Regions from separate parts of the Rhodococcus sp. LMD genome, predicted to be linked through region 3. Evidence: predicted binding sites of a transcription regulator. Region 3 holds the regulator's gene; each other region holds the start of a gene.

Region 1 (7,899 bases), 810 kb from region 3:
CCGGCTGCACCGGTCCGGTCCGGTCGAGCAGATCCAATCCCACGGCCATCAGCGTGGCGACGACGATCCAGCCGAGGTAGTTGGTGAGCGGGATCTGCTCGAGACCGGGCAGGCCGCCGCCGTTGCACCAGCTCCACTGACCGTCGGAGACCATCTGCGGATCGAGGTACAGGTCCCAGCCGACCATCCCCACCGTGGTGAGCGCGATGCGGGTCACCCGCTCGCGGTTCCCGTCCGGCCGCGAGATCCCGCCGCGCCCGGCGAGCAGCGAGGCCACGTACCAGACCGGGTACATCCCCGCCGTCCAGGCGAGCGGCACCACGAGGGGCACGTCGAACAGCGCGGGACCGAGCCGGTCGACGGCGTATGCGTAGCAGCCGTACGGGTACCCGGTCGCCGTGCCCACCACCTCGGAGGCGAAGCCGACACCTGCCGTGATCGCGAAGAATCCGGCGGTCCAGACCGGGCCGCGTCGCGTCGCCGCGTGCGCGAGCCCGGCGGCCGCGAGGAGGGTGACCACGGCGACGGTGACGAGGTCGCGGGCCTGGCCGGAGGTCAGCGGGTAGGCGATCTGCGCGGCGATGGCACCGCCGGCGAGAACGACGGGAAGCCGGTTCATCGACGCCACCGCCCCAGCGCACGGCGCACCGGGCCACCCGCGGAATCGGCGAGCGCGCGCTGCGCGGCAGCGCGTCCGCTCGCGCCGGAGACCCCGCCCCCGGGGTGGGTGGACGCGCCGGTCAGATAGACCCCGTCGGCGCCCGGGACCCGGTGCCCGGACAGCTCCGGCAGCGGCCGCCACATGAACATCTGGTCCAGCGACATCTCCACGTGCATGACATTGCCGCCGAGCAGGCCCAGTTCGCGTTCGATCTCGTGCGGCGTCTGGATGTGCCGGTGCCGGACGGAGCCGGCGAAGCCGGGCGCGAACCGCTCCATCTCGGCGACGATCCGATCCGTCTCCGACTCGGCCAGCGCGGACCACTGCCGGCCGCCGGAGAGCCGGTACGGGTGCCACTGCGACCACAGGGTCACCTGGTGTTCGCCGGGCGGGGCGATCGACGGATCGAGCGCCGTGAAACTCATGGCCAGCACGGCCGGTCGCGGCGGCAGTTCCCCCGCCAGGGCGGCGCCGTGCGCGAGGCGGAGCCGGGCCCGGTCCTCGACGAGCAGCTGCAGACCGCGCACGGTCTCGGCGGCATCGGCGGGACCACTCGGATACCGGGGCAGCGCGTCGGTCGCCAGGCGTACCACCATGCCGATACCCGGACCGACGCGGATCCGTCGCCGCCACGCGTCGAGGCGGGCGCGGTCGAATCCGCCGCGTTCGAGCAGATCGAACGTGGTCAGCACGTGACAACCGGCGATCACGGCGCGCGCGGTGACGACCCGTCCGGAATCGGTGCGGACCGCCCAGCCGTCCCCGGCGCGGCGGATCTCGGTGACGGCGTCGCCGAGCGCGACGACGCCACCGTCGGACCCGAGACGGGCGGCCAGGGCCTGCGTCAGCGCGCCGCTCCCGCCGATCGCCCGGCCGGGCGGCAGGGTGTGCATCAACGCCGCGACGCCGACCATGGGTGCGGTGCCGGGCTCGGACATCGGGGGCCCGGACTGGGCGCCGAACCAGGCGAGGGCGGCTTTGAGCGGTTCGTCGTCGAAGTACTCGTCGAGGAGGGCGTCGCCGGTGCCGAGGAACTGGCGGGAGAGGTCGCTACCGCCGCTGCCGGTGTCGAGACCCCAGAAGGACGAGAGCAGGTGCCGGCCGGTCGGCGGCGCCGAGAACGAGCGCATCACGCGGGCGCTGCGCGGACCCCACACCGTCACGAAGCGGCGGTAGGCGTCGGCCTCGCGTGGACCGCACGCGGCCTCGACGGATCGGCACGTGCGGTCGAGATCGCGATGGAAGACGATCCCCGGGCGGTCGCTGCCCGCCGGGGCGGGAGCGAACGCCCACGGGTCGCAGTCGACATAGTGCAGGCCGTGCGCGGGCAGATCGAGTTCCTCGACGATGCCGGTGTGCCGGATCATGACGTGCGCCGACGAACCGCGGTCGACCGCGTGCCCCGGGAAGCGTTCCACAGTCGACACGGCGCCGCCGAGTACGGTGTCCCGCTCGAGCACCTCCACGGACCGGCCCGCGCGGGCGAGGTAGCACGCGCTCACCAGGGCGTTGTGCCCGGAACCCACTACGACCGCGTCGATCACCCTGTCCACGCTACGGACCTTCGAGCGGAAGGTCCCGGCCCAGGACGGCGAAGGGACGGGCGTCCCCGGTGAACCGGAAGTGGCGGACGACGTCGCGGAACCCGAATCGCCGGTACAACCGCCAGGCCCTGTTGTCCTCGCCGGGTGCCTCGGGAGTCGACAGCAGCACCGTGCGCTCGGGACGGTCGCTCAGCAGCCGGCGCAGGAGCGCCTCGCCGATACGGTGACCCTGGGCGTCCGGCCGCACGTGCAGCTCGGTCAGTTCGAAGTAGTCGCCGAGGACGGCGTCGATCGTCTCCGGGGGGTAGCCGGCGTGGCGCATCCCGGTCCGCACCTGCTGGTTCCACCACTGGTGTGGTGACCCGCAATAGCCGTAGGCGATCGCGACGAGCGTCGACGGCTCCTCCGGCAGAGCCGCCGCGACGGCCTTCCATCCCGGGCGGGCGGAGTGTTCGGACCACATGGGCGCGCGGTGGTACTCGGTGCCGCGCGGGTATCGCATGGCGGCCACGTAGATGGGCAGCACCTCGGGCAGTCGCGCGCGGAACTCGGCGGCGGAGAGATCGACGACGATCGGTGCCGCGCCCCGCGGGGTCGCATCCGTACTCATGACGGGGACTGGACCGCCTTCCCTTGACTGCGTGTCGGTAGGTGCAGCTATATTGAATACGTCGAACGGATGTTCGATACCGGGGATCCGGTGATGTTCGAGGGAAGCGAACATCACCGGATCGTCGGGGCCGTGACCCGGCCGGTGCCCGGCGGGGTGCAGGGAGGTGTTCGGAATGATGACCGCGGCACGAACCACACAGTCCGCTGCCACACCGTCGGCTGCCACACCGTCGGCTGCCACCCCGTCGGGTGCTACCGGTCCGCGGGCCGTCGGCCGTCCGGACTGCGCCGCCCGCCCGGTGTCCTCGCGCGCGGCAACCCTGCTCGACCGCGCGGACGAGTTGCTGTCGGCCGCCGCCGGCACCCCGGAGCCGTCCGAGCGGTTCCATCTGGCGTATCTCGCCGCGCTGCGCGGGGCCGGGGCCGTACTCGCGGGGGCCGAACTGCGGGCGGTCCACCGGCCGGCGCGTCGGCCCCGCACTCGCAACGCGTGGGTGCTCATGGCGCGCGCGGAGCCGGGATTCGCGGTCTGGGCCGACTTCTTCGCCGATCGTTCCGACACGCGCGCGGCGATCGAGGCGGGGGTCACCCGCTCCGTACCTGCCGACGAGGCGAGCCGCTTCTACGACGAGGTGGGCCGTTTCCTCCACGAGGTCGAGGACTACCTGACCGGCGCCGACGACCGCTCGGGGGGCGCAGAACCCGGCTCCGGAGCCGGCCGCCGCAGCGCATGATCGATGCGCGACGCAGCCCGGGTCGTTCGACGGCCCGGGCCGGGTCCGTCGGCCTCTCGTATGCAGGTCCTTCGGAACCGTGATCGAACTCGAATCCGCAGTTGGTGGTCCCCGCCGGGATGTACTCGTATTATTGAGCCAGGCGGCCGTCAAAGTCGGCCCCCCGTCGATCTGGACCGCAGATCCGGCGGCCACCGTTTAGTGCCGGGGGAGGTACCGTGCCACTCTCCGAGCACGAGCAGCGCATGCTCGAACAGATCGAGAGCGCGCTCTATGCTGAGGATCCCAAGTTCGCCTCTACCGTCCGGGGAAGCCGGATGGGGATGGCGTCCAGTCGGCGTCGGCTCCAGGCCGGCGCGTTGTTCGCACTGGGTTTGGCGTTGCTGATCGCGGGCGTCGCCCTCCCGGTGAAGCCGGGCGGGTTCCCGATCATCAGTCTCGTCGGATTCATCGTCATGTTCGGCGCGGGGGTCCTGCTCCTCCTCGGAGGCAAGCGCGGTCCAGGCGTCGGCGACGGTCCCCGCGGATCAGGTCGCGGTCCCGCGGAAGGTAGATCCCGCGGCGGCCGCAAGTCCGGCGGAGGGTTCAGCAAGAGGATGGAGGACCGCTTCCGTCGGCGTTTCGAGCAGGAGTAGCGCGCAGTACTTCACGCGAGTTCCCATGAACGGCGCGTCCCGGTAACCGGGGCGCGCCGTTCGGCTTCTCCCGGCGCGGCGGCGGGCGGCCCGCCGCCCCCACCGCACCCGACCGTCGTCCCCCACCTCTCCCCACCGCCCCCTCGCCGCCGTGCCCCACCGCGCCCCACTGCGGCACCCGGCTCCGGTGAGCGGCCGTCGAGGCCGAGGCGACCAGGGTGTTCTCCCGGGCCCGAGTCCGTCGTCTCGCGGCGGGCCCGAGTCTCCCGCGGCGCGGCGGCACCGGCCTCGTCGTCGTCACCCACTCCGCCCCACCCGCCGTGAACTGCGGACGGTCGGAAAACGGCGCCGCGCGTGGGCGCGTAAGCGGTTGAACGTGGGGGAAAGTGGGGTAGTGTGGGTCGCGGCGGAGGGGTTCCTCCGTCGAGCGAAGGACAGGGTCCGGCCGGGGCGTGGCGGGGGGTGTCGAGTGTTCCTCGGTACCCACACGCCCAAGCTGGACGACAAGGGGCGGCTCACGCTGCCCGCGAAGTACCGAGACGAACTGGCGGGAGGGCTGATGATCACGAAGGGTCAGGACCACAGCCTTTCCGTCTTCCCGCGCGACGAGTTCGCCGCCCTGGCCGAGCGTGCCGCCGCGGCTTCGCGGAGTAATCCGCAGGCCCGCGCGTTCCTTCGGAGCCTGGCGGCGGGAACCGACGAGCAACGTCCCGATGCGCAGGGCCGGATCACCCTGTCCGCGGCCCACCGCAAGTACGCGGGACTCACGAAGGACTGCGTCGTGATCGGTGCCGTCAAACATCTGGAGATCTGGGACGCGGCGGCGTGGGAGCAGTACCTCGCCGAGCACGAGGAAGAATTTTCCGAAGCGAGAGACGAGGCCCTGCACGACATTCTGTGACCGGAACCGCAGCAACGACCGTAGTGCCACCGCGGCGAGTGCCGCGAGGCCTCTGCCCGACAGCGACCCTGACACACTTCCCCAGTGCCAGGTTCGTGAAACGGAACCCTGACGTACTTCCCCAACGCCAGGTTTCCAGTTCGGACAGAGACCTCGATGCATTCGCCGCGGTCGTCTCCGGACCCAGCCGCGACCCCCACCGAAGCCACGATCCGATCGCCCACGAACCGAGCAGGACAACCGGAGGAAGAATGGCGGAGGGGCAGGACGCGGCGGCGATTCCGGAGGCCGCGAGTCCGGAGAGCTTCGGTCATGTCCCCGTTCTGCTCGACCGCGCCGACGAGTTGCTCGGCCCCGCCCTCGAAGCCGCCGGTGCGGGCGCGATCTACGTGGACGCCACCCTCGGTCTCGGCGGACACTCCGAGCACTTCCTGCGCACCTACCCGGGGGCGCACCTGATCGGACTCGATCGCGACCCCGACGCCCTCGCCGTCGCCCGCCGGCGGCTCGCACCGTACGCCGACCGCACGAAGTTCGTGCACACCCGTTACGACGGCATCGCCGACGCCCTCGCCTCCTGCGGACTGGATCGGGTCGGATCCGTCCATGCGATCCTGTTCGACCTCGGCGTGTCCTCGATGCAGCTCGACGAGACCGAGCGGGGCTTCGCCTACTCCCGCGACGCCCCGCTGGACATGCGCATGGACCCCACCACGGGGATGACCGCGGCCGACGTCCTCAACACCTACAGCCACGGCGACCTCGCCCGCATCCTCAGCACCTACGGGGAGGAGCGGTTCGCCGGGAAGATCGCCTCGGAGATCGTGCGCCAGCGGGCGAAGGCGCCGCTGCGCACGAGCGGGGAGCTGGTGGAGTTGCTCTACCGGACCATCCCGGCCGCGTCCCGCCGAACCGGCGGGCATCCCGCCAAGCGCACGTTCCAGGCGCTGCGCGTCGAGGTCAACGGCGAACTCGACTCGCTGCGGGCCGCGATCCCGGACGCCCTGGATGCGCTCGCCGTCGGGGGACGGGTGGTGTTCATGTCGTACCAGTCCCTCGAGGATCGTGTGGTCAAGCAGATCCTCACGCCGCTGACGAAGTCGAAGAGCCCCGAGGGCCTCCCGGTGGAACTTCCGGGTACCGAGCCCGAGCTGCGGGTGCTTACCCGCGGCGCGGAACGGGCGACGGAGCAGGAGATCGAGGCAAACCCGCGTTCGGCGCCGGTGCGCCTGCGTGCCGCGGAACGAATCGCCAGGAGGTACCGATGACCGTACAGGTGGCAGCACCTGCCCGCCGTCCGGCGCGTTCGACGGCCGCCCAGCGCGCCTATCAGCGGCGCAGTCGGCGTACGGCGCATCTGGCCGCGGAGTCGACGACCCCCGCCCGGGCCCGCCGCAGCGGTCGTGTGGCGGCGCGAATTCCGTTCGTGGCCACCATCATCGCTCTCCTCGGGATCGGCATGGCCGTGACCCTCCTGTTGACCACGCGCGCCGCGGAGGACTCCTACCAGCTCAGCGCCGCGCGCGACTACAACCAGCGCCTCGTCCAGGAGCGCGCCGTCCTGCAGCGCGACGTCCAGGCCGGCAACTCGGCGCCGGTGCTGGCGATGCAGGCCGCGAAGCTCGGAATGATCCCCACCGGTGAGGTCGCCCGGCTCGTCGTCGGGGACGACGGCGGGGTACGGGTGGTGGGAACGCCCGCACCCGCCGAGGGGGCTCCGGCCGCGCCGCTGAACCCGCCGTCCCCCGATGACCGGAACCGGGCGCAGCTTCCACCCCTCGCGGGCAGCGCGGGCAGCGAGAACCCGCGACCGGTGACCCCGTCGGCCGGCGCCGATCGGTCCGCCGCGCCCTCCGGTGCTGCCGGCGGTGAGGCTCCCACCGCGACGACATCCCCGCTCACTCCGCCGTCCGCCGAGTCTGCCCCGGCACCCGAGTCCGCCACGCCGTCGCCCGGCAATGCCGGGGCCGCACCCGGTCAGCCGGAACAATTGGTGCCCGTGACCCCTGCGACGCAAGCCGAGGACGGGCGCCGGTGAGGCGAGGGACCCCACCGTCTTCCCGGCCGGTCCGCGGCCGCCCCGCCCCCTCCCGCCGGCCGATGCCCGTCCGGCGGGCCCGCTCCCGCCGGGTCTCCGGCGGGGCCGACACCACCGGGTTCCGGTTCCGCTACCGGTACGGCCGCGCGGTGATGTTCCTGGCGCTCGGGGTCGCGGCCGCACAACTGCTGTGGGTGCAGGTCGTCCAGGCTCCGCAGTTGACCGCCGAATCGGCCAGCCAGCGCACGACGCGGCTCGTCGAGCCCGCCACCCGCGGCACCATCGCCGACCGGAACGGCAATCCGCTGGCCTACACGATGGAGGCGAAGGCGCTGACGTTCCAGCCCGTGCGGGTGCGGCGGGAACTCGACGAGGCGCGGGCCGAGGACCCGACCCAGCCCGAGACCGACGCGTATCTGGAAGGCGTCGCCGCCGCGATCCACGAGGCGCTGGGCGCGGCCGCTCCCGAGGACGAGATCCTCGACAAGCTGCGCAGCGACGAGACGTTCGTCTATCTGGCGCGAGGCGTCGATCCGGCGGTTGCCACCGCGATCGTCGACGAATACGACCGGGTGGGTCTCGAGCGTCAGGACATCCGGCTGTATCCCGGCGGTGCGCTCGCCGCCAATCTCGTCGGTGCGACCGGCTGGGACGGGCACGGCCTCCTCGGCCTCGAGGACGCCATGGACTCCGTGCTCGCCGGCACCGATGGTTCGTCGACGTACGATCGGGGCTCCGACGGCGCGGTGATCCCCGGCAGCTGGCGCGATCAGC
Region 2 (7,899 bases), 340 kb from region 3:
GCACGGCGCGGCCCGGCTCGAGCAGCCCCTTCAGCTCCTCGACGTGGTCGGCGAAGATCTGCTCGGTGACCTGACCGCCACCGGCGAGCTCGGCCCAGTGGCCGGCGTTGGCCGCGGCGGCGACGATCTTCGGATCGACGGTGGTCGGCGTCATGCCGGCCAGCAGGATCGGCGAACGGCCGGTCAGGCGCGTGAACGCCGTCTCGACAGCCTGACGGCCGTCGGGCAGGGTGACCGGCTTCGGCGCGAATGCGGACCACGGCTGCGGCACCTCGGGCTCCGCGCCCGGGGTCAGCAGGTTGCGCTGACCGCCGCGGGTCGCGGCGGCGATGATGCCCACACCCTGGCCCCGCAGGCCCGAGCTGGTCATCCGCGTCAGCAGCTCACCGGGACCCAGATCCAGGATCCACGAGGCACCGGCCGCGACGGCGTCGTCGACGAGGGCGACCCAGTCGACAGGGTCGACGAGCACTTCCTGCGCCAGCGAACGGGCGAGGTCGGCGTCCAGGCCGCAGCGCGACGCCCAGTCGGCGACCTGCTCGACAGCGTCGGCCAGCGCGGGGTGGTGGAAACCGATCTCGGCCGAGACCGGCTCGAAGGTCGGGGCGAACACAGCACCGCCGCGCTTCTTCGCCTCCCGCTCGCGGGTCTCCGCGGCGGCGATCTCCTCGCAGCGCTGCTGCACGCGCGCCAGTGCGGCCGGCGGACCGGACAGCACGACGCGGCGACGGGCGTTGCGGATGGCGACGACGGCGGACCGCTGCGGATCCTGGTCGGCGAAGACCTCGGCGACGACGGCGCGCAGGCGCTCGGGGTCGACGTTGGCGACGGCGAGCATCGGGAAGCGCTCGGCGCCGGAGATGATGCCGCGGCGACGGCCGACGAGGGTGGCAGCGGAACCGATGAGCTGGGCGATCGCGAGGATCTGCCCGTCCTTGGCGCCGGCGGCCTCGGTGGCCGCGACGGCGAGCACGCCCTGGGAGTGGCCGATCACGGCGGCCGGGGCCTGCGCGGTCACGTCGAGGCCCTGGTTCGCCAGCGCGCGCAGCGCGGCCACCTGGGTCAGGAACACGCCGGGCAGCGACACCGCGGCAGAGGTCAGTGTGGTCTCGGAGGGACCGGCGACGGGCGTCTCGTCCTCGTCGGCGACTTCCTGCTCGAGCATCCAAGCGATGGGGTCGAAGCCGCTCGGGCGCACCACGACGAGGTCGTGTGCGACGGGCGCGAGCAGCGCGTCGGCCTCGTTGACCAGTTCGGTCAGGACCGGCTCGAGTCCGTTGTCGCGGCTGAGTTCCTCGAGGGAGCTGAGCCACGGGGCACCCTGGCCGCCGAAGGCGAGGGCGTACGACTCCCCGGCGAGGAGCTTGTCGACCAGCGCGCCCTTTCGGGAGGCGGGGCCGATCCCCCGGTCGCCGGTGCGTCGTGATGCCTTCGAGTTCCGTCCGTTGTCGGCTGGTGTGGTCTCGTCGATCGTCACGCGTGTAGTTCCTCTCCTGAACACCTCGAGGGCGTGGTTCTCTCGTTGGCCGCCCGCGCCGCCGTTGGCGTTCTGATGGCTCTGATCTGCTCGTTCGGGCTACCCAAGAGTGACACAAAATCATGAGGGGTTCCTCATGTTTTGTTCCGTGCGGGTTACCGGGTACGGAAGGGCGCGTGAGATCACTCACAGCAGGTCGGAGAAGTGACTCACCGGTAGGGAGAGTCGGCGCAGGCTGCGCGGCTACGAGGACGTCCATCAACCTGAGGAATCCCTCACGTTTATCGTTACACAATCGTTACCATCTTGACGGGCCGCGAAACGCGTGCATGAGAGCGTTTTCCGCGTTTTGTCAGAACCGCCGGATACAGTCTTCGAATCGAACACACATTCGATACGGGGGGGATGATGGGGCGGTCGACGAAGTACACATTGGAAATTCTCGAGGAAGCGGTCCGAAGCTCGACGAGCGTGGCGGGGGTCATGCGCTACCTCGGTCTCGTTCCGAGCGGGGGTTCGCACCACCACCTGAGCCGGCGGATCAAGAAGCTGGGCATCGACACGTCACACTTCACTGGATCGGCGCACACCAGGGGTGGGCGTGCGCTGAACCGTCTCGAATGGAAGGAGGTTCTCGTCCGCAAACCGACCGGCGCTCCCCGACAGAAACCGCCTCTGCTCCGCCGCGCCCTCGTCGAGTCCGGCCGCGCGTACAAGTGCGAGAGGTGCGGCCTCGGGGATCAATGGTGCGATTTTCCGATCACGCTCCATGTCGATCACATCGACGGGAATCCGAACGACTCCCGTCCGGAGAACATCCGATTCCTGTGCCCCAACTGCCACAGTCAAACGCCGACGTGGGCAGGGAGAAAGCGCTTCGGAGCCCTATAGGTCGAGCGAAGAAGCACCGATGTGATCGCGTAAAGTGACGCTGGTACGCGCGAGTGGCGGAACAGGCAGACGCGCGGCGCTTAGGACGCCGTGTCTTCGGACGTGGGGGTTCAAGTCCCCCCTCGCGCACTACGTGACCTCTCCCACGGCCCCCGACCGCTCTTGGCAGGTCGGGGGGCCGCTCGGGTACTTTTGAGGGCGTGTCCGAGAACCGCCCGCCGCGTCGCCTTGCCCTCGTCGTACTGGTGACGGTCGCCGCGGCCGGCTGCCTCGGTCTCGGCTTCTGGCAGTGGACCCGGTTCGAGGCCGTGGGCGGCACGTTCCAGAACCTCGGCTACGCACTGCAGTGGCCCGCGTTCGCCTTCTTCTGCGTGTACGCCTATCGCCGGTTCGTGAAGCTCGAGACCGAGGACGCCGAGAGTCAGGCCACGGGGGCGCCGCGCGCGTCGGAACCGAAGGAACCCACCGAGATTCCCGAGGATCTCCTCCCCCAGCGGCCCCGCGCGCAGTTCGATCCGAACGCGGACGTCGATCCGGACGACCCGGAGGCCCGGCAGATGCTGGAGTACAACGATTACCTCGCGCAGCTGGCGCGCAGGTCCGATAGGAGCGCTCAGTGAGCACGACCCCCGAGCAGGCACCCGACCAGACGAGCGGTTCGACCACGCCGCAGTCCCGCCCGGAAGCCGACCGGAAGAAGATCGCCTCGGCTCTGACCCGGTATCGCGCGCTCGCGTGGATCACCGGCGTGTGGCTGCTCGTGCTCACCGGCGAGATGGTCGCGAAGTACATCCTGAAGGTCGAGAACGTTCCCGGCTGGATCGCCGTGGTCCACGGCTGGGTCTACGCGGTGTATCTCGTGCTCACGCTCGACCTGGCGATCAAGGTGCGCTGGCCGGCGGGCCGCACGATCGGCACCCTCCTCGCCGGGACGATCCCGTTCCTGTCGTTCTTCGTCGAGCACCAGCGCACGAAACAGGTCAAGGCCGATTTCGGCGTCTGACGCCGGCCCACATCCACGCGATCGACCGGAATCCGCCCACGCCACGGCGTGGGCGGATTCCGTTTCTCCGCTCGAATCCCCAGCCCTCGAATCCCAGCCTTCGAATCCCCAGCGCTCGAATCCTCGGCTCGGTGCGGCGGTCTAGCGCGCGAGCGCGGCGAGGTCCGGCACGAGCTGTGCCAGCGCCCGCCCGCGGTGCGACGACGCGTCCTTCTCCTCGGCGCTGAGTTCGGCTGCGGTGCGGTCCTCGCCTTCCGGCCGGAACACCGGGTCGTAGCCGAACCCGTTGGCGCCTCGGGGGCTGTGGACGATGGCGCCGCGCCACTCCCCGCGCACGACGTGCACCGCGATCTCGCCGTCGTCACCGGGGACGGCGAGGGCGCAGGCGGAGACGAACGCCGCCCCGCGTCGCTCGTCGGGGACGTCCTGCAGCTGCCCGAGCAGCAGTTCGGTGTTGGCGTGGTCGTCGCCGTGCCGTCCCGACCAGCGCGCGGACAGCACCCCGGGCATCGCGTTGAGGGCATCGACTTCGAGACCGGAATCGTCTGCGACGCAAGCCATTCCGGTCGCGGCTGCGCCGTCGCGCGCCTTGGCGGCCGCGTTCTCCTCGAACGTCGCGCCGGTCTCGGGCGCCTCGTCGTAGGGCGGCACCGCGTCGAGGCCGACGAGGTCGATCCCGGCGATCCCGGCGGAGTCGAGGACGCGCTGCAGCTCGCGCAGCTTCTTCGCGTTGCGACTCGCCACGAGCACCCGCACCATCTCAGACACCGAACTTCTTCCGGGTGCGCTCGGGTGTCACGGGCTGCGGGAGCGTGCCCGGGTAGGGCGCTTCGAGCGCCTGCTTCTGGATCTCGCACAGTTCGGCGATGCCGGCGAGCGCGGAGTCGAGCATCTTGTCGAGGGTGGAGCGGGCGAACGTCGCACCTTCGCCGGTGCCCTGGACCTCGACGAGGGTGCCGGTGTCGGTGGCGATGACGTTCATGTCGACCTCGGCACGCACGTCCTCCTCGTAGGGCAGGTCGAGACGGACGCGGCCGTCGACGACGCCGACGCTCACGGCGGCGATGGCGCACGAGATGGGCTGCGGGTCGGTGAGGCGGCCCGCAGCGCTGAGCCACGTGACGGCGTCGGCGAGCGCGACGTAGGCGCCGGTGATGGCGGCGGTGCGGGTGCCGCCGTCGGCCTGCAGGACGTCGCAGTCGATGGCGATGGTGTTCTCGCCGAGCGCGGCGAGGTCGATGCAGGCGCGCAGGGCGCGGCCGACGAGGCGGCTGATCTCCTGGGTGCGCCCGCCGAGCTTGCCTTTGACGGATTCGCGGCCGCTGCGGGTGTGTGTGGCGGCGGGGAGCATCGCGTATTCGGCGGTGAGCCAGCCGAGACCGGAACCCTTGCGCCAGCGTGGTACGCCTTCTTCGACGCTGGCCGTGCACATGACGCGGGTCTGGCCGAATTCCACGAGCACCGAGCCCGCGGGGTGGTTGGTGAATCCTCGGGTGATCCGGATGGGGCGGAGTTCGTCGTCCGCTCTGCCGTCTTCTCGTGTGGTCACCCGGACGAGCCTATTAGATGCGGTAGACGTCCCCGGCGGACACCGCGTGGACGGGCCCGGAATACTGCTCCTTGGCTTCGGCGATGACGTCCTCGCGCGAGGTCCACGGCGGGATGTGGGTGAGCAGCAACTCCCCCACCCCGGCACGCGCGGCGACCAGGCCGGCTTCGGTGCCGGAGAGGTGGATGCCGCCGGGCCGGTCGTCGGGCGCATGGGTCCAGGAGGCTTCGGACAGCAGGACGTCGGCACCGCGCGCGAGGTCGACGACCTCGTCGCACATGCCGGTGTCGCCGGTGTAGACGACGGTGCGTCCGGAGTCGCTGGTGATGCGGAATCCGTATGCCTCGGGCGGGTGGTCGACCCGGCCGGGGCGGATGGTGAGTGCGCCGAAGCGGAAGGCTTCTCCGTCGGCGAGGGGACGCACGTCCAGGGTGTCGCTGACGTCGTCCATCTCGCCGGCGATCTCGGCGGAGGCGGCTCCGATGCGGACGCTGGTGTCCGAGGGGCCGTAGACGAGGGTGCGTCCGGTGGGGCGGTTCGGGGAGTAGCGCCGCCAGACGAGCAGGCCCGGGATGTCGAGGCAGTGGTCGGCGTGCAGGTGCGAGAGCAACAGCGAGACCTCGCCGGGATCGGCGTACCGCTGCAATGCCCCGAGGACCCCGGGGCCGAAGTCGATCACCAGGGGCGGGGTGCCCGGGGCGGTGATCAGGTAGCCCGACGCGGCGGAATCCGGACCGGCCACGCTGCCGGAACACCCCAGGACGGTCATGCGCATGGGGCTCATGCTGCCACGTCCCTGTGGTTGCGACGAAGCCAACACGGGTATTGATCGAGAGATGTCACAGTCGCGCCGACGCTGTGATCCTACCGATCGGTCAGTTGCCGGGAGGGGGTGCGTCTCACCGGTACGGCGAGGTCGGCACGGCCGGCGAACGCCGCCGGCGACGCTCGTCGGCGGAGAGCAGCCACGCGGCCAGAACGCCGCCCACGGCGCCGAAGAGGTGCCCCTGCCAGGAGACACGCGGGTCGCTGGGCAGCACGCCCCACAGGATGCTGCCGTAGACGAACAGCACGATCACGCCGATGACGATCTGGTTCGCCTGCCGGGTGAAGATGCCGCGCGTGATCAGGTAGGTGAGCCAGCCGAAGACGAGGATCGACGCACCGATGTGCACGAAGCCGGCACCGGCGGTGAGCCAGGTACCGAGTCCCCCGACGATCCAGATGATCGCGGTGGCGGCCAGACCGCGGCCGATCCCGGAGACGAGCACGAGGAATCCGAGCACGAGCAGAGGAATGGTGTTGGCGCTCAAGTGCGCCCAGTCGGCGTGGAGCACGGGGGCGAACACCACTCCCCACAGTCCGTCGGCGCTTCTCGGTTCGATGCCCGCGGAGTCGAGTTCGGCGGGCGCGGCGGCGTCGACGGCCTCGATTGCGTAGAGCAGGGCGACGAATCCGGCGATCAGGAGCGCGGCGCGCTGCCAGACGGGCCGGAGCCCGGGACGGGAACCGTCGGGTACGGTCATGCGCTCGCCCTTCGCGTGTGTCCTGCGTGGTGTTCCTGGCCTTCGAGCCTACCGACGTGCGCCCCGCTCGGCACCGGGCGCGAGCCCCGGGAAAGCGCAGTATTCCGGCGGTGCGGTGGCTACCGTGGAACTCACCGTCCACCCGGGGAGGCAGTCGTGCCCAGAAGCGTCGGAGATCGCTACGCCTGCGAGAAGTGCGGTGCGCAGCTCGTCTACGAGAAGTCGTGCCCGTGCAACGAGGAGATGGCGCATTCGGAGATCTGTTGCGGTGACCAGATGAAGCGTGTGCCGGAGGGTGCGCCGGGCTGAGCCCGTCAGCGCGACGTGGCGCCCCCGGTCGTGAAGGCGGACGGGAACAGGTCGCGGTAGGCGGGGATGCCCGCGACCGCGGTCGCGTGCAGCACCGCGTCGACGACGGCATGCTGGACGACCTCGGCGGCCACCTCGCACACGGCGGCCAGCACGGGTAGTTCGGGGGCGAAGGCGTCGGGGATCGGGCGCGCCGGCGCGGGCACCGTCGCGGTCCCGGTGGCCAGGGCGAAGAGGGTGTCGCCGTCGAGCGGCGAGTGCGCGGGGCGGACGGCCCGCGCGAGTCCGTCGTGCCCGGCGACGGCGACGCGGCGGCAGGCGGCGGCGGTCAGGTCGGCATCGGTGGCGACGACGCCGATGGTGGTGTTGAGGGCGGTGCCCTTCGGTGTGAGGGCGTTGGCGGCGGCGATCTCGGTGGCGGCCGGGGCGACGAGTCCGAGCCGGGCGGCCCGGGTGGGCCCGAGGCCCCACGGCAGGCCCGTCTCGGGATCGAACACGGCCCCGACGGGGTTGGCGACGACGAGGGCGGCGACGGTGACGCCGGCGGCGGGGCCGTCGGTCAGGGTCAGGCTCGCGGTGCCGATGCCGCCCTTGACGGTGCCGGCGCGTGCACCGACCCCGGCGCCGACGGTGCCGCGCGCGACGGTCGCGGTGGCCGCCGCGGCGGCCCGGTATCCGCTGTCGGCGGTGGGGCGGGCGGTCCATGCCCCCACGGGCAGGTCGAAGACGACTGCGCCGGGCACGATGGGCACGACGGCGCCCGGCGGCCCCATCGCGATGCCGCGTCCCTGTTCCTCGAGCCACCGCATCACGCCGTCGGCGGCGGCGAGACCGTAGGCGCTGCCGCCGGTGAGGAGCACGGCGTCGACGCGCTGCACGGAGTGGCTGGGGTCGAGCAGGTCGGTTTCCCGGGTGCCGGGACCGCCGCCGCGGACGTCGACGGCGGCCGTGACGGCGCGGTCGGGGACGACGACGGTGCATCCGGTGGCCCGTCCCGTGCCGTAGGTGTCGTCGGAGCCGAGGGTGACCTCGGCGTCGAGGGCGTGCCAGTGCCCCACGCGGATGCCGGCGACGTCGGTGAGCGAGTCGGTGGGTCCGGGCGCGGCCGTCACGGCATCAGCGCCTGGACGAGGGAGTCCTGCAT
Region 3 (7,899 bases):
CGAACGCAGCCTCAACATCGACTTCATCCTCGGCTACCTCAAGGAACTGCTGCCCCGGCGACCGGACCTGAAGGTGATCATCACCTCGGCGACGATCGACCCCGAGCGGTTCGCGAACCACTTCGCAGCAGCCGACGGCACGCCCGCACCCATCGTCGAAGTCTCCGGCCGCACCTATCCGGTCGAAGTCCGCTACCGGCCCCTGACGATCGAGGTGGGCGACACACTCGTCGACCGCGACCCGGTCGACGCCGTCTGTGAGGCGGTCGAGGAACTCGCCGCAGAAGGCGACGGGGACATCCTCGTCTTTCTCTCCGGTGAACGCGAGATCCGGGACACCGCCGATGCCCTGCGCGACCGCAGACTCCGGGGCACCGAGATCCTGCCCCTGTATGCACGGCTGTCGGCCGCCGAGCAGCACCGGGTGTTCACCCCGCACACCGGCCGGCGAGTGGTGTTGTCCACCAACGTCGCCGAGACCTCGCTCACCGTCCCGGGCATCCGCTACGTCGTCGACCCCGGCACCGCGCGGATCTCCCGCTACTCGGTGCGCACCAAGGTCCAGCGACTGCCGATCGAGGAGATCTCGCAGGCCTCGGCCAGGCAGCGGTCCGGGCGCTGCGGTCGTGTCGCCGACGGCATCTGTATCCGGCTGTACTCGGAGGAGGACTTCGAGGCCCGCCCCGAGTTCACCGAGCCGGAAATTCTGCGCACCAACCTCGCCTCGGTCGTGCTGCAGATGACGGCGCTCGGACTCGGGGACATCGCCTCGTTCCCCTTCGTCGAAGCCCCCGACCCGCGCGCCGTCCGCGACGGCATCGCGCTGCTCGAGGAGCTCGGGGCGCTCGAGCGGGCCGCGAAGGACGAACTGCCCCGGCTCACCGGGACCGGGCGCGAACTCGCGCTGCTGCCGGTCGATCCGCGGATGGCACGGATGATCGTGGAGGGGCACCGCAACGGATGCCTGCGCGAGGTCCTGATCATCGTCGCGGCCCTGTCGATCCAGGACGTGCGCGAGCGACCGGCCGAGTTCCAGCAGGCGGCCGACGAGAAACACGCCCGGTTCGCCGTGGAGGGCTCGGACTTCCTCGCGTACCTGCAGTTGTGGGACTACCTCAAGCAGCAGCGGAAGGAACTGTCGTCCAGCAGGTTCCGCAAGATGTGCCGCGACGAGTTCCTGCACTGGCTGCGGATCCGGGAATGGCAGGACCTGCAGGGCCAGCTCCGTCAGATCACCCTGAATCTCGGCTGGGAGACCCGGCACCAGGACGTCGGGCCCGACTCGATCCACCAGTCGCTGCTGGCGGGGCTGCTCTCGCACGTCGGCCTGCGCGAGGGCGAGAAGCGGGACTTCCTCGGCGCGCGCGGAACCCGGTTCGCGATCTTCCCCGGTTCGTCGCTGGCCAGGAAGCCGCCGCGCTGGGTGATGGCGGCCGAGCTCGTCGAGACGTCGCGGCTGTGGGCCCGGACGGCGGCGCGCATCGAACCCGAGTGGGCCGAGAAGCTCGCGCCGCACCTGGTCAAACGCACCTATTCCGAACCGCACTGGTCGACCAAGCGCGAGGCGGCCATGGCCTACGAGCGGGTCACGCTCTACGGCATCCCCCTGGTGGCGCAACGGCCGGTGCAGTACGGGGCGATCGACCGGGAGACCTCCCGCGAGCTGTTCATCCGGCACGCCCTCGTCCAGGGCGAGTGGCGGACGCGCCACAAGTTCTTCCATGCCAATCGCGCGCTGCTGGACGACGTCGAGGCGCTCGAGCACCGGGCCCGCCGGCGCGACATCCTCGTCGACGACGAGACCCTGTTCGACTTCTACGACCAGCGCGTCGGACCGGAAGTCGTGTCGGCGCGGCACTTCGACACGTGGTGGAAGAAGGAGCGGCAGAAGAACCCCGAACTGCTCACCTTCACCCCAGACACGGTGGTCAACCAGGACGCCGCCGCGGTCCTCGGCGGCGACTACCCCGACGCGTGGCGGCAGGGCGATCTGCAGTTCCCCCTCACCTACCAGTTCGAGCCGGGCACGGAGGAGGACGGCGTCACCGTCCGCATTCCCGTCGCGCTGCTCGCCGGGGTCCGACCCGTCGGCTTCGACTGGTCGGTGCCCGGCATGCGGGTCGACCTGGTCACCGCTCTCATCAAGACGCTCCCCAAACATCTTCGCCGCCAAGTGGTTCCGGCACCGGACTTCGCCGCGGCGGCCCTCGCGTCGGTCCGGCCCCGGTCCGAGCCGCTCGTCAACGCGATGGCCCGGGAACTGTCGCGGCTCGGGGCGACACGGATCGAGCCGAGCGACTTCGAGCCGACCGCGCTGCCGGACCACCTGCGGATGACGTTCGCCGCCGTCGACGAACAAGGATCGGTTCTCGCGCGCAGCAAGAGCCTGACCGATCTGCGGAGGCGGCTGGGAACCCGCGTCGAGGCCGAAGTCTCGCGGGCGGCGTCGAGCACCGAACGGGAGCCGGCACTGGTCTGGACAGCCGAGACCCTCGGCACCCTCGAACCGACGGTGACACGCACCGTGGCCGGACAACGCGTGACGGGATATCCGACGCTGGTCTCCGAGGATCGTGGTGTGGCGGTCCGGGTGCTCAGCACCTCGCAGGCGCAGCAGGCCGCGATGCGCACCGGGTTGCGGGCACTGCTCCTCGAGGCAGTCCCCATGCAGGCGCGCGCTGCTGCGTCGGGCCTGAGCAACAGCGAGCGGCTGGCGCTCGGACGCAACCCCGACGGCTCCTTCGAGGATCTGCTCGAGGACTGCCGGGCCTGCGCGGTGGACGAGTCGATCGTCCGGCACGGCAAGCCGGTACGCACACCCGACGAGTTCAGCGCGTTGGCGAAGGTGGTGCGCGCCGAGTTGCCGGGCCGGGTCGCGGCGCTGCTGAAACTCGTCGTGCCCGCCCTGGCGCGCGCGCACGACGTGGAAGTCCTGCTCGAGAAGGTGCGCGGCGAGGCTGCCGAGGACGTGCGGGAACAGCTGGCCTCGCTGCTGTTCCGCGGATTCGTCACCGAACTCGGCAGTGCCCGGCTCGCCGATCTGCCCCGCTACCTGGCCGCGGCGGCGCATCGGCTCGAAGCGCTGCCGGCGAGCGCGCACCGCGATCGGCAAGGCATGGACGTGCTGGACCGGGTCTACGCCGAGTACGACCGCCTGCTCGCACGGCTGCCGCAGGAGCGGGCCACCGCCGCCGAGGTGGTGGCGATCTCGTGGATGATCGAGGAGCTACGGGTCAGCCTGTTCGCCCAGCATCTCGGAACCCGTGGGCCGATCTCGGAGCAGCGGATCCTCAAGGCCGTCGCGGCGATTCGCTGAGCGGCGACGCGTCCCGCCGGGCGCTCAGTTCTCGGATCCGGTCTCGCGCCGGTGCTGGTGCTCGCGCAGCTCCTTGATCTCGCGTTCGAAATCCTCTGCGGAGCTGAAGGACCGGTAGACGGACGCGAACCGCAGGTACGCCACCTCGTCCAGGTCGCGCAGGGGTCCGAGGATGGCCAGACCGACCTCGTTGCTCGGAATCTCCGGGGACCCCTTGGCCCGCACCGCGTCCTCGACCTGCTGGGCGAGGAGGTTGAGGGCATCGTTGTCGACGTCGCGTCCCTGACAGGCGCGAGCTACGCCGCGCACCACCTTCTCCCGGCTGAACGGTTCGGTGACGCCGCTGCGTTTGACGACCGACAGCACCGCCGTCTCGACCGTGGTGAACCGTCTTCCGCACTGGGGGCATGCCCTCCGGCGCCGGATCGCGGCCCCCTCGTCGGCTTCACGGGAATCGACGACGCGGGAATCGGGGTGCCGGCAATACGGGCAGTACATGTCGATTCCTTCGTCGTAGCCGTGCTGGCCGCGACGTCGGCGTCGAACCGATGCCGTCCTCCCGAGACCGGACCCACCGGCAGGCGAATCGCTCTCGGCGCGACCACACGAGGTGGTGTCACTGACAAGAGTCGACAATACCTGCATACCCGGGTCGTCGGCCGAACCCGGTGCCTGCCCGCCCATGCCTGTTCACCGCGGCGCGGAGGCCGGAACGAGCAGGGTCTGGCCGGTGCGGAGGCGACCGTCCGGCATGGCATTGAGGTCGAGGATCCGCTCGATCGCCTCGGACCGGGACAGACCCGGAGCCACCCGGGCCGCGACGTCGCCGAGCGATTCGCCCGCCTGCACGACGGTGACGTCGGTGCGTGCGGCGCCGGCCGCGACCTGACTGGTGCGCAGGTGCGCGATGCCGAGCAGTCCCGCAGTCACGAGCGCGGTCAGCAGCGCCGTCGCCAGTATCGTGCCCGGGCGGGTGTGTGCGACCTCGGCCGGCCGGTGCGGGACGCGTGAGACCCGGACCGGAGCGCGCCGGTAGTCCACGATCCCCCCGTCCGGACGGACGGGAAGCCGGCGGGCGGGCGCCTCGTGGGGGCGCCGCACGAGATGCGTCGTCCCTGCCCGGCGTACCCGGTCCTCGGTGTCCTGCGGCCCGGTGTCCTGCGGCCCGGTGTCCTGCGGCCCGGTGTCGTGCTGCCCGGTGTCGTGCGGCCCGGTGTCGTGCGGCCCGGTGTCGTGCGGCCCGGTGTCGTGCGGCCCGGTGTCGTCGAACTGCCGGTGGTTCCGTTCGGTTCGGCGCACTGCTGATGTCCTCATCGAGGCCTCCGTGTCACTCGCCCGCGGGACGGTGCCCGCGACGTGTCGCTCGTCCGCGGGAGCAGGACCCGCAGCGGAACTTCGGTCATCGCTCGATCGACGGCCGTTCGATCACCTGTTCGAAGGAACGTATGTTCGATGTGTACCACGTCGCTCCGACAAAGTCAGCACAACGGGCGGAAAACGTCGAACAGATGTTTGATAACCGGGCCGCGGAGAGCTAGATTCGATCCATCACATCCAGCACATCCGACACACGACGCACGGAGGTCACGACATGACGGACGGCCATCCCCCGGCGGGGCGGAGCCGGACGACCACCGCGGATCCGGCCGTCGGCCTCACGGAACGCCAGCGCCGCGTCCTCGAGGTGATCCGCGAATCGGTCACCCAGCGCGGCTACCCTCCGAGCATCCGCGAGATCGGCGACGCAGTGGGCCTCAACTCCACCTCGTCGGTGGCGCACCAGTTGCGCACCCTCGAGCGCAAGGGTTTCCTCCGGCGCGATCCGAACCGTCCCCGCGCGGTGGACGTGCGCGGGCTCGAGGATTCGCAGCCGCCGGCGCCGCAGGCGCAGCCGGTGGACGGGGTCGATGTCGCCGCCGAGTCGGCCACGGCGGCTGCCATGGTCCCCGTGCTGGGCAGGATCGCCGCGGGCGGGCCGATCCTGGCGGAGGAGTCCGTCGAGGACGTGTTCCCGCTCCCGAGAGAACTGGTGGGTCAGGGTTCGCTGTTCCTGCTCAAGGTGGTCGGCGAGTCGATGGTCGACGCGGCCATCTGCGACGGCGACTGGGTCGTGGTGCGCCAGCAGAACGTCGCGGACAACGGGGACATCGTCGCCGCGATGCTCGACGGTGAAGCGACCGTGAAGACGTTCAAGCGCGTACACAACGACGTGTGGCTGATGCCGCACAACCCGATGTTCGAACCGATCCCGGGCAACGACGCGGTAATTCTCGGCAAGGTCGTGACCGTGATCCGCAAGATCTGACCTCGCCCCTTCCGCAGAACGCGCACGGCGGCGCCGCGATTCGCGGCGCCGCCGTGCATGTCCCGGTGGGGTCAGAGATTCAGGCCGCGGCCGATGATGTCCTTCATGATTTCGTTCGTCCCGCCGTAGATCTTCTGCACGCGGGCGTCGAGATACGCCTTCGCGACCGGGTATTCACGCATGTAGCCGTATCCGCCGTGCAGCTGCAGGCACCGATCGATCAGCTCGACCTGCTTGTCGGTGGTCCAGAACTTGGCCATCGCCGCCTCCTGCACGCTCAGGGTGCCGGCATTGAGCTGCTCGATGCACTTGTCCACGAACACGCGTGCAAGGGTGGTCTCGGTGGCCAGCTCGGCCAGCTCGAAACGGGTGTTCTGGAAGCTGCCGATCGACTTGCCGAATGCCTTGCGGTCCCGGCAGTACTGCATCGTGTCCTCGAGCACGGCTTCCATCGCCGCCGCCGCCACCACCGCGATCGACAGACGTTCCTGCGGCAGGTTCTGCATCAGGTAGATGAAGCCCATGCCCTCCTCACCGAGGAGGTTGGCGGCAGGCACCCGCACGTCGGTGAAGTGCAGTTCGGCGGTGTCCTGCGCCGCGAGGCCGATCTTGTCGAGGTTGCGGCCCCGCTCGAAGCCCGCCATCCCGCGCTCGACGACGAGGAGCGAGAAGCCCTGCGCGCCCTTCTCCGGGTCGGTGCAGGCGACGACGATCACCAGGTCCGCGTTGATGCCGTTGGTGATGAAGGTCTTGGAACCGTTGAGGATCCACTCGTCGCCGTCGCGCACCGCGCGGGTCTTGATGCCCTGCAGGTCGCTGCCCGTACCGGGCTCGGTCATCGCGATCGCAGTGATGATCTCGCCGGAACAGAATCCCGGCAGCCAGCGCTGCTTCTGCTCCTCGTTCGCCAGCTTCAGCAGGTATGGGGCCACGACGTCGTTGTGCAGCATGAAACCGATGCCGCTGAACCCTCCGCGGGTGGTTTCCTCGGTGACGATCGTGTTGTAGCGGAAGTCCTCGACACCGCCGCCGCCGTACTCCTCGGGCACGGCCATGCCCAGGAAACCCTGCGCGCCGGCCTTCTTCCAGACCTCGCGGTCGACGATCTTGTCCTGCTCCCACTGCTCGTGGAAGGGAGCCACCTCCTGCTCGAGGAACTTCCGGTACGACTCCCGGAAGAGTTCGTGCTCGGGCTCGAAGAGGGTGCGTTCCATGTGCGCTCCTGTATCCGATGACGTACGTCACGCTCACGGTAGACATCGGAAGGCCCGTCTGACGCTGACAGGAACGAGCGTTATTTGTGACCGGACACGCCGGGCGCTCGACGGCGCAGGTCCGCCGCGCGGCGCAGGAGCGGGTAGGCGATCAGGATGCCGATCGAACCCCACGCGATGCCGCCGAGCTCGACGGAGCCCACGGTGAGGGTGAGGTCGCCGATCCCGGCCACCAGCGCGGCGGCGGCCACCATGAGGTTGACCGGATCGGTGAAGTCGACCTTCGCCTCCATCCAGATCCGCACGCCGAGAATGCCGATCAGGCCGTACAGGACCAGGGTGGCGCCGCCGAGCACCCCGTCGGGGACGGTGAAGACGAGGGCCCCGAACTTCGGCGAGAAGGCGAGGACCACGGCGGTCGCGGCAGCCACCCAGTACGCCGCGGTCGAGTACACCCGCGTCGCGGCCATCACGCCGATGTTCTCCGCGTAGGTGGTGGTGCCCGAGCCGCCGCCGACCCCGGCGAGCGTCGTGGCCAGGCCGTCGGCGAGCAGCGCGTCGCCCGCGACGTCGTCGAGGTTGCGGCCGGTCATCGCCGCCACGGCCTTGACGTGGCCGACGTTCTCGGCGACGAGAACCACCACGACGGGCAGCGCCAGCAGCACCACGGAGAGCTCGAACGCCGGGGCGCGCAGTTCGGGCAGGCCGAACCATGCGGCGTCACGCAGGGCCGTGACGCGTTCCTCGGCGAGTCCGCCGGTGACGGCGGCGAATACCCAGCCGACGACGACGCCGACGAGAATGCCGAGACGGCCGACGAGTCCGGGGCCCAACACGGTGACGAGCAGGATGGCGGTCAGCGTGATCGCCGCGACGAGCGGCTGGGCTTCGAAGGACCCGACCGCGACCGGCGCGAGATTCAACCCGATGAGCGCGACGATCGCGCCGGTCACCACGGGGGGCATCAGTGCGTCGACGACGCGGGATCCCAGCGCCCTGACGACGAGTCCGACGAGGACGAGGGCGAGGCCCACGGCGACGATGCCGCCGAGCTGGGCGGCGGG
Region 4 (7,899 bases), 1.2 Mb from region 3:
TCGGCGTCACCGTCGAACGCGAGGCCGAGGTCGGCCCCCGAGTCGCGCACCAGCTTCTGCAGGTCCACCAGGTTGGCGGGATCGAGCGGATTGGCCTCGTGGTTGGGGAAGGTTCCGTCGAGTTCGAAGTACAGCGGCACGAGGTCGATCGGGAGCGCGCCGAACACCGCGGGCACCGTGTGCCCGCCCATGCCGTTGCCGGCGTCGACGGCGACCTTCAGCGGGCGCATCGCGGACAGGTCCACCAGGGAGCGGACGAACGCGGCGTAGTCGGCCAGCACGTCCCGCTCGGTGACGGCGCCGGGGGCTCCGTCGAAGTCCGGGACGCCGGCGACGAGTTCGGCCGCGATGGTGGCGAGCCCGGTCTCCTGTCCGACCGGCTTGGCCCCGGCCCGGCACAGCTTGATGCCGTTGTAGCGCGCCGGGTTGTGGCTCGCGGTGAACATGGCGCCCGGAGCCTCGAGGATCCCGGACGCGAAGTACAGCTGGTCGGTGGAGGCCAGGCCGATGTGGACGACGTCGAGCCCCTGGGCGGTGACGCCGGCGGCGAAGGCCTGGGACAGCTCCGGGGACGAGGCGCGCATGTCGTGCCCGATCACGATGCGGGTGGCGCCGCCGTCACGCATCAGGCGGGCGAAGGAGGCTCCGACGTCCCGGACGAATCCGGCGTCGAGCTGTTCTCCCACCAGGCCACGCACGTCGTACGCCTTGACCACGGCGGACACGGACTCGGCAGTTCTCGCCACTGTTGCTGCTCCTGATCGTCGACTGGCGCCGCCGCCTCCGCGGCGGGGCACGGTCAGCCTAGTGCGCGACGATCAGGACGTGGGATCGGGCAACACGCGCAGATGACCACGCCGGCCGGTGCGGGCGGTAGGGGGTGCGGCCAGCGCCGGGGGGACACCGGAATCGGTGTCGTCGGAGTCGGTGCGGCCCCGCTCGCCGAGCCCGGCTTCGCGTACCGCCTCGGCCAGGGCGGTCAGGTCGTCCTCGTCCGGGGTACCGGCGGTGAAGGCACCTTCGTACCGGACCAGTTCCCACCCCTTCGGTGCGGTGATCCGCGAGCCGTGCGATTCGCACAGATCCCACGAGTGGGGCTCGGCGACCGTCGCCAGGGGCCCGACGACTGCGGTGGAGTCCGAGTACACGTAGGTCAGCGTCGCAACAGCAGGGTTCTTGCACCCAGGCCGGCAGCATCGACGCAGTGATCTCACAGTCGGAGAGTAGCGCGCCGTGCGCTCCGGGACTATCCGGACACACCGGAGAACCGGGTACGGATTTGCGTGTCGTACTGTCCAGGCATGCCCCGATCGCGCCGTCCCAGACCCGTGACGTCCCGCTCGGTCGCGCGTCGCGGCCGTGGTGTGCGCGGCCCGCTGTTCCCGCACGAGGTGCCGGCGTGGCGCTCGCGCGCGGAGAAGTTCGATCTGCTCGTGCTGGGGGCCTTCGCCCCGATCGACGCGCAGTGGCACGACCGGCTGACCAAACTCGACATCGCCGTCGACGAGGTGCCCAAGATCCGCGCCCTCGACCCGGACTCGGTGACCTGGCCGTCGGAGGTGGTCGCGGACGGCCCGGTGCCGTTGTCGCGGCTCGTCCCGGCGGGGATCGACCGGCGTGGCGCGGCGACGCGGGCCCGGATCGTGCTCTTCCGCCGCCCGCTCGAACTGCGGGCGAAGGATCCCGAGGATCTCACCGACCTGGTGCACGACGTCCTCGTACACCAGGTCGCGACGTACCTCGGCGTCGAGCCCGAGGTCGTCGACCCCGAACTCGGTGGCTTCGACGAGGACTGACGCCTCAGACGATGCCGCGCTTGAGGCGTCGCCGCTCGCGCTCCGACAGACCGCCCCAGATGCCGAAGCGTTCGTCGTTGGCCAGCGCGTATTCGAGACATTCGTCCCGGACCTCGCACCCCAAGCAGATCCGCTTCGCCTCCCGGGTCGATCCCCCCTTCTCGGGGAAGAACGCCTCGGGATCCGTCTGCGCGCACAACGCGCGTTCCTGCCACTGTTCGTCGACACCGTCGGACGGGTCGCCGAAACCATCGATCAGACTGAGCACGGGCCGCGCGGACGCGTCCCCCCCGATGCCGTCGATGTCCCGGACGTCCTCGCCTGCCGTGCCGATGCCTGCAGTGTCGATCCGAGAGCTCTCGAACCATTCGCGCTCGTCGGCCATCGTTCGCCTCCTCACCTGCAGCGCTGCAACTCTCGTCGAAACCGGCCCACTCCGCGCCATTCCGATCGAACATGCGTTCGAATACAGTTCACCCCAACCGATCTCGGCTCCGGTTCACTGGGAATGACACTTATGTGATTAGACACGTGGGGCGTGTCGCGGTCAAGCCGAGCGGTGCCGCTGCCTTACCATCCGGGGTTCTCCTCCGCGCCGCTGCGCACCTGCCGCCCGGGCGCGCAGGCACCCCGGCAGCTCTCGCGGCACACCGCCTACGCTTGCCCTGTGAACGTGACTGTATTGGTCGGCGGCGTCGGAGGTGCGCGTTTTCTCACCGGCGTGCGCCGGCTCCTCGGCATCGAACCCGGCCGCGACCTCGACCCCGACGCCGCGCACCGGGTGACCGCGATCGTCAACATCGGCGACGACGTCTGGATGCACGGGCTGCGGATCTGCCCCGACCTGGACACGTGCATGTACACCCTCGGCGGCGGGATCGACGCCGAACGCGGATGGGGCCGGGCCGACGAGACCTGGCACGCGAAGGAGGAGCTGGCGGCGTACGGCGCCACCCCGGACTGGTTCGGCCTCGGCGATCGCGACATCGCGACCCACCTGCTGCGCACCCAGTTGCTGAACGCCGGGTACCCGCTCTCGGCCGTGACCGAGGCGCTGTGCGACCGCTGGAAACCCGGCGTCGCCCTCCTCCCGGTCTCCGACGACCGCAGCGAGACCCACGTCGTCATCACCGATCCGGCCGACGGCGAGCAACGCGCCGTGCACTTCGAGGAATGGTGGGTCCGGCACCGCGCCCAGGTGCCCACGCACAGCTTCGCGCACATCGGCGCCGAGAAGGCCGCCCCCGCACCGGGTGTGCTCGAGGCGATCGACTCGGCGGACGTGGTGATCCTCGCCCCCTCCAACCCGGTAGTGAGCATCGGCGCGATCCTCGCGATCCCCGGACTGCGCGGCGCGCTGCGCACCACGTCCGCGAGGATCGTCGGACTGTCGCCGGTGATCGACGGAAAACCGCTGCGCGGCATGGCCGACGCGTGCCTCGGCGTGATCGGCGTCGAGACCACCGCCCAGGGCGTGGGACGGCACTACGGCGCCCGCAGCGGCGCAGGCCTGCTCGACGGCTGGCTGATCCACTCCACCGACGCCGCCGACGTGCCCGGCGTCGAGGTGCGCAGCGTGCCGCTGCTCATGACCGATCCCGACGCGACAGCCGAAATGGCTCGCGCCGCACTCGAACTGGCAGGAGTGACGCTGTGACTACGCCCTCCGACACGGCCGTCGGCACCGCCGCCGGAGTGCGCGACCACTCCCCCGGGCGGCCGATCGAGATCCGCCCGGTGCCGGGCCTGCCCGAGTTCCGGCCCGGCGACGACCTCGCCGCCGCACTGGCCGACGCCGCCCCCTGGCTCGCCGACGGGGACGTCCTCGTCGTCACCAGCAAGATCTTCTCCAAGGTCGAGGGCCGCATCGTGGACTCCCCCACCGACCCCGACGCCCGCGACGCGCTCCGGCGCCGCCTCGTCGACCAGGAGGCGGTGCGCGTGCTCGCGCGCAAGGGACGCACCCTGATCACCGAGAACCGGCTCGGGATCGTGCAGGCCGCCTCCGGGATCGACGGCTCGAACGTCGCCGCCTCCGAACTCGCCCTGCTGCCCGAGGATCCGGATGCGAGCGCCGCGGCACTGCGCGAGCGTCTGCGGACACTGCTCGGCGTGAGCGTCGCGGTGGTCGTCACCGACACGATGGGCCGGGCCTGGCGCGTCGGCCAGACCGACGCGGCGATCGGGGCGGCCGGCATCCCGGTCCTGCACGAGTACGCGGGATCTCGTGACGGACAGGGCAACGAACTGTTCGTCACCTCCGTGGCCGTCGCCGACGAGATCGCGGCCGCGGGCGACCTCGTCAAGGGCAAGCTGGGCGGGGTTCCGGTCGCGGTGATCCGTGGCCTCGACCTGCCCGACAACGGTTCCACCGCCCAGCAACTCATCCGCCGCGGCGAGGACGACCTGTTCTGGCTCGGCACCGCCGAGGCACTCGAGTCCGGCCGCCGCGAGGCGCTGTTGCTGCGCCGGTCGGTGCGGGAATTCTCCTCGGAACCGGTCGATCCCGAAGACCTGCGCGAGGCCGTCGCCGAGGCCCTCACCGCTCCGGCGCCGCACCACACCCACCCGGTGCGGTTCGTCTGGGTCCGCACCGAGCAGGTGCGCCGCCGGCTGCTCGACCGCATGCGCGAGCGTTGGGCCGCCGATCTCGCCGGCGACGGGCTCGCCCCGGCGGCGATCGACCGACGGGTGGGCCGCGGTGCCATCCTCTACGACGCGCCCGAGGTGGTGATCCCGTTCTGGGTTCCCGACGGCGCCCACCGCTACCCCGACGCCCGGCGTACCGCCGCCGAGGCCACGATGTTCACCGTCGCCGCCGGCGCCGCCGTACAGGGGCTGCTGGTCTCGCTCGCCGTCCGCGGGCTCGGCAGCTGCTGGATCGGGTCGACGATCTTCGCCCCGGACGTCGTGCGGCGTGAACTCGGCCTGCCCGCGGACTGGTCGCCGCTCGGCGCGATCGCGGTCGGACATCCCCTCGAGCCGGCGACGCCGCGCGTCGCCCCCGCGGCCGGCGACCTGCTGCTGGAGCTGTGAGGTGAGCGCGTCCACACTGCACGCCTCGGCCGTCGACCGGCTGCGGGCCTGGCGGACCGATTCGGCGGACGCGGAGTCGCTGCGGCACACCATGTTGGCGTTTCTCGACGCCGCACCCGAGGGATGTCTGCGCCGGCACGTTCCCGGCCACGTCACCGCGTCGTCGCTCGTGCTCGATGCCGACCGTCGGCACGTGCTGCTCACCCTCCATCCCCGGGTGGGACGGTGGATCCAGCTCGGCGGGCACTGCGAGGAATCCGACGAGACGGTCGTCGACGCGGCGCTGAGGGAGGCGACCGAGGAGTCCGGAATCGAGGATCTGACCATCGATCCGGAACTGCTCTCGGCGCACACCCACCCGATCACCTGCTCGCTCGGTCGCCCGACCCGGCATCTCGACCTGCGGTTCCTCGTCGTCGCGCCACCGGGGGCCGTACCCGTCCGGAGCACGGAATCGACGGACCTGCGGTGGTGGCCCGTCGATGCGCTACCGCCCGAGGCCGAGCACGACACCCTCGGGCACCTGCTCGGCCTCGCCGGCGCACGCGTCCGGGCGGCCGGCTAGACCGGCTGCAACGTGGGGCGTTTCGGCGCGATACCGTCCCCGGAGGACGTGCCGCGCAGACGCCGCCCGACCCAGGGAATCAGGAACTCCCGCGCCCACCGGCGGTCCTCGGCCCGCTTCGCCGCGGACACCACCGGCGCGGCCTCGAACTCGGTCGGAGTGAGCGTGTGTGCCGCACCGAGGAGATCGAGCACGCGGATCGCCATGTTCCGGTGGCCGGCCGACGACATGTGGAGCCGGTCGAAATCCCACATCCGCAGGTCGCGGTACTCCGCGAAACGCCAGAAGTCGACGATCGTCGCGCCGTGCCGGTCGGCGATCTCCCGGACGAGCTCGTTGTAGACGGCCCAGCGTCCGCGCAGGATCCGGAACACCGGCGCCCAGCTGCCGTCGTAGGCCGTCCACACGAGCACCCGGGCACCCGTCGCGGCGAGCTTGCCGATCGCCTCGTCGTACTCGGCGGCCAGCGCGTCGAGATCGAGCTTGGGGCGCATGAGGTTGTTGCCGCCGGCATAGATCGTCACCAGGTCGGGCCGCATCGCCACTGCCACGTCGAGCTGCTGGTCGAGGATCGGGCGCAGCAGTCGTCCGCGCACGGCGAGATTGGCGTATCCGAATTCCGGATTGTCGCGGGCGAGTTCCTCGGCGACGAGATCCGCCCAGCCCCGCAACCCGTTGGGCCGGGCCGGATCCGGGTCCCCGACGCCTTCGGTGAACGAATCCCCCAGTGCCACATATCGTTCGAACTTCATCGCAGATCCCCCGCGCTATACGTCGGTGCTGAAACGGATCCCGCCGTCGGGAATCTGCACCCCGGGCCAGACCCGGGCGCCGCGCAGCAGCTCGCAGCGCGCCCCGATGTCGGCGCCGTCGCCGATGACGCCGTCGCGGATCAGGGCGCGGGGGCCGACGCGGACGCCGAATCCGATGATGGACCGCTCGATCACCGCACCGGCCTCGACCCGCGCGCCGTCGAAGATCACCGCACCGTCCAGACGTGCGCCGGCGCCGATCTCGGCGCCGCGGCCGACGACCGTGCCCCCGATCAGCAGGGCGCCGGGCGCGACGGAGGCACCGGGATGGACGAGCGATTCGCCGCGCTGGCCACCCAGGGCGGGCGACGGCGCGATGCCGCGCACCAGGTCGGCCGAGCCGCGGACGAAGTCCTCCGGCGTGCCCATGTCCCGCCAGTAGGCCGCATCGACGTGCCCGTACACCCGCCTGCCCTCCGCCAGCAGGGACGGGAAGACCTCACGTTCGACGGACACCGGACGACCCTCGGGGATCGACTCGATGATCTCGCGCTTGAAGACGTAACAGCCGGCGTTGATCTGGTCCGTCGGCGGATCCTGCGTCTTCTCCAGGAACGCGGTCACCCGGCCTTCCTCGTCGGTGGGCACGCACCCGAACGCGCGCGGGTCGCCGACACGCACCAGGTGCAGGGTCACGTCGGCGTCGGTGCGCAGGTGTGTGTCGAGCACCGCGCCGAGGTCCGTTCCCCCGAGAACGTCACCGTTGAAGACCATGACGTTGTCGGCCCGCAACCGGGGCAGGACGTTGCGGATGCCGCCGCCGGTGCCCAGCGGCTCGGCCTCGGTGACGTACTCGATCTCGAGTCCCAGTTCCGAGCCGTCACCGAAGTAGTCCTCGAAGACCTCCGCCTTGAACGAGGTACCGAGCACCACGTGCTTGATGCCGGCCGCGCGGATACGGGTGAGCAGATGCGTCAGGAACGGCACGCCGGCGGTGGGCAGCATCGGCTTCGGCGCGGACAGCGTCAGCGGCCGCAGCCGGGTTCCCTGCCCGCCCACCAGGATCACCGCATCGGTGTGCGGCGCAGCATCGTTCGTCATCGTGTCCCCTGTTCCGTGGTGTTACCCGCCTCGGCCGTCCGCGCCCGTTCGCGCGCCGCCGCGGCCACCGACATCCTCGACCGGGCGGCGAGCCCGGCCCGCAGCGTCCATCGCAGCGGCGCCTGCCACCGATGCGGGTGCCGGTCCGCCTGGAACCGGTAGGCGCTCTCGTGGTGGGCCGGCAGCATGAGCTCCGGATGCCGGCCGGCAGCGTGCCCTTTCGCGTGCGTGACCTCCGCCGAGGGCACGTACACGTTGAGCCAGCCCGCCCGGCCGAACCGGTCGCCGAGATCGACATCCTCCATGTACATGAAATAGCGCGAGTCGAAGCCGTCGACCGCATCGAACGCCGCCCGCCGCACCAGCAGGCACGAGCCGGACAACCACCCCACCGCCCGTTCCGACACGGTCTCGTTCTCCTGCCGGTACCGCCGCGTCCACGGGTTCTTCGGCCACACCGTGCCGAGCAACGCGTGCCCCGCGCCGGAGACCAGCCCGGGCACCGATCGCGCCGACGGATAGACGGTGCCGTCGGGCTCGTGGATCAGCGGGCCCAGGGACGCGGCCCGCGGCCAGCGACGCGCCCCCTCGAGCAGCCGGTCCAGCGACCCGGGTCCCCAGCGCACGTCGGGATTGGCGACGACGACGA

The links. Region 3 encodes LexA, which represses DNA repair genes until DNA is damaged. Its sites were predicted from a motif close to CGAACANNTGTTCG; they were not measured.
Region 1: a site for LexA is predicted at 2,878-2,891, ahead of ACWPQI_RS14035 (SAV_6107 family HEPN domain-containing protein). Genes of this name have one in related genera too.
Region 2: a site for LexA is predicted at 1,858-1,871, ahead of ACWPQI_RS09020 (HNH endonuclease signature motif containing protein). Genes of this name have one in related genera too.
Region 4: a site for LexA is predicted at 2,248-2,261, ahead of cofD (2-phospho-L-lactate transferase). Genes of this name have one in related genera too.

Annotation. Positions count from the first base shown of each region.
Region 1 covers NZ_CM148557.1:3,060,221-3,068,119, reverse strand. The annotation lists gene ACWPQI_RS14050 (carotenoid biosynthesis protein) at 1-619, opposite strand, end outside; gene ACWPQI_RS14045 (phytoene desaturase family protein) at 616-2,205, opposite strand; gene ACWPQI_RS14040 (GNAT family N-acetyltransferase) at 2,216-2,815, opposite strand; gene ACWPQI_RS14035 (SAV_6107 family HEPN domain-containing protein) at 3,117-3,551, shown strand; gene ACWPQI_RS14030 (DUF3040 domain-containing protein) at 3,770-4,186, shown strand; gene mraZ (division/cell wall cluster transcriptional repressor MraZ) at 4,656-5,087, shown strand; gene rsmH (16S rRNA (cytosine(1402)-N(4))-methyltransferase RsmH) at 5,339-6,355, shown strand; gene ftsL (cell division protein FtsL) at 6,493-7,125, shown strand; gene ACWPQI_RS14010 (peptidoglycan D,D-transpeptidase FtsI family protein) at 7,188-7,899, shown strand, end outside.
Region 2 covers NZ_CM148557.1:1,911,593-1,919,491, reverse strand. The annotation lists gene ACWPQI_RS09025 (fatty acid synthase subunit beta domain-containing protein) at 1-1,477, opposite strand, end outside; gene ACWPQI_RS09020 (HNH endonuclease signature motif containing protein) at 1,886-2,368, shown strand; tRNA gene ACWPQI_RS09015 (tRNA-Leu) at 2,416-2,497, shown strand; gene ACWPQI_RS09010 (hypothetical protein) at 2,569-2,988, shown strand; gene ACWPQI_RS09005 (DUF3817 domain-containing protein) at 2,985-3,371, shown strand; gene rdgB (RdgB/HAM1 family non-canonical purine NTP pyrophosphatase) at 3,513-4,130, opposite strand; gene rph (ribonuclease PH) at 4,132-4,920, opposite strand; gene ACWPQI_RS08990 (cyclic nucleotide-degrading phosphodiesterase) at 4,934-5,695, opposite strand; gene ACWPQI_RS08985 (rhomboid family intramembrane serine protease) at 5,820-6,446, opposite strand; gene ACWPQI_RS08980 (hypothetical protein) at 6,603-6,755, shown strand; gene ACWPQI_RS08975 (P1 family peptidase) at 6,761-7,867, opposite strand; gene aosR (oxidative stress transcriptional regulator AosR) at 7,864-7,899, opposite strand, start outside.
Region 3 covers NZ_CM148557.1:2,254,957-2,262,855, reverse strand. The annotation lists gene hrpA (ATP-dependent RNA helicase HrpA) at 1-3,316, shown strand, start outside; gene nrdR (transcriptional regulator NrdR) at 3,341-3,814, opposite strand; gene ACWPQI_RS10590 (LysM peptidoglycan-binding domain-containing protein) at 4,007-4,630, opposite strand; gene lexA (transcriptional repressor LexA) at 4,908-5,621, shown strand; gene ACWPQI_RS10580 (acyl-CoA dehydrogenase family protein) at 5,693-6,835, opposite strand; gene ACWPQI_RS10575 (uracil-xanthine permease family protein) at 6,916-7,899, opposite strand, start outside.
Region 4 covers NZ_CM148557.1:3,424,234-3,432,132, forward strand. The annotation lists gene ACWPQI_RS15775 (phosphomannomutase/phosphoglucomutase) at 1-746, opposite strand, end outside; gene ACWPQI_RS15780 (DUF3499 domain-containing protein) at 819-1,214, opposite strand; gene ACWPQI_RS15785 (metallopeptidase family protein) at 1,302-1,796, shown strand; gene ACWPQI_RS15790 (WhiB family transcriptional regulator) at 1,801-2,064, opposite strand; gene cofD (2-phospho-L-lactate transferase) at 2,464-3,453, shown strand; gene ACWPQI_RS15800 (coenzyme F420-0:L-glutamate ligase) at 3,450-4,832, shown strand; gene ACWPQI_RS15805 (NUDIX hydrolase) at 4,834-5,397, shown strand; gene ACWPQI_RS15810 (SGNH/GDSL hydrolase family protein) at 5,394-6,149, opposite strand; gene manB (mannose-1-phosphate guanylyltransferase) at 6,165-7,250, opposite strand; gene ACWPQI_RS15820 (glycosyltransferase family 2 protein) at 7,247-7,899, opposite strand, start outside.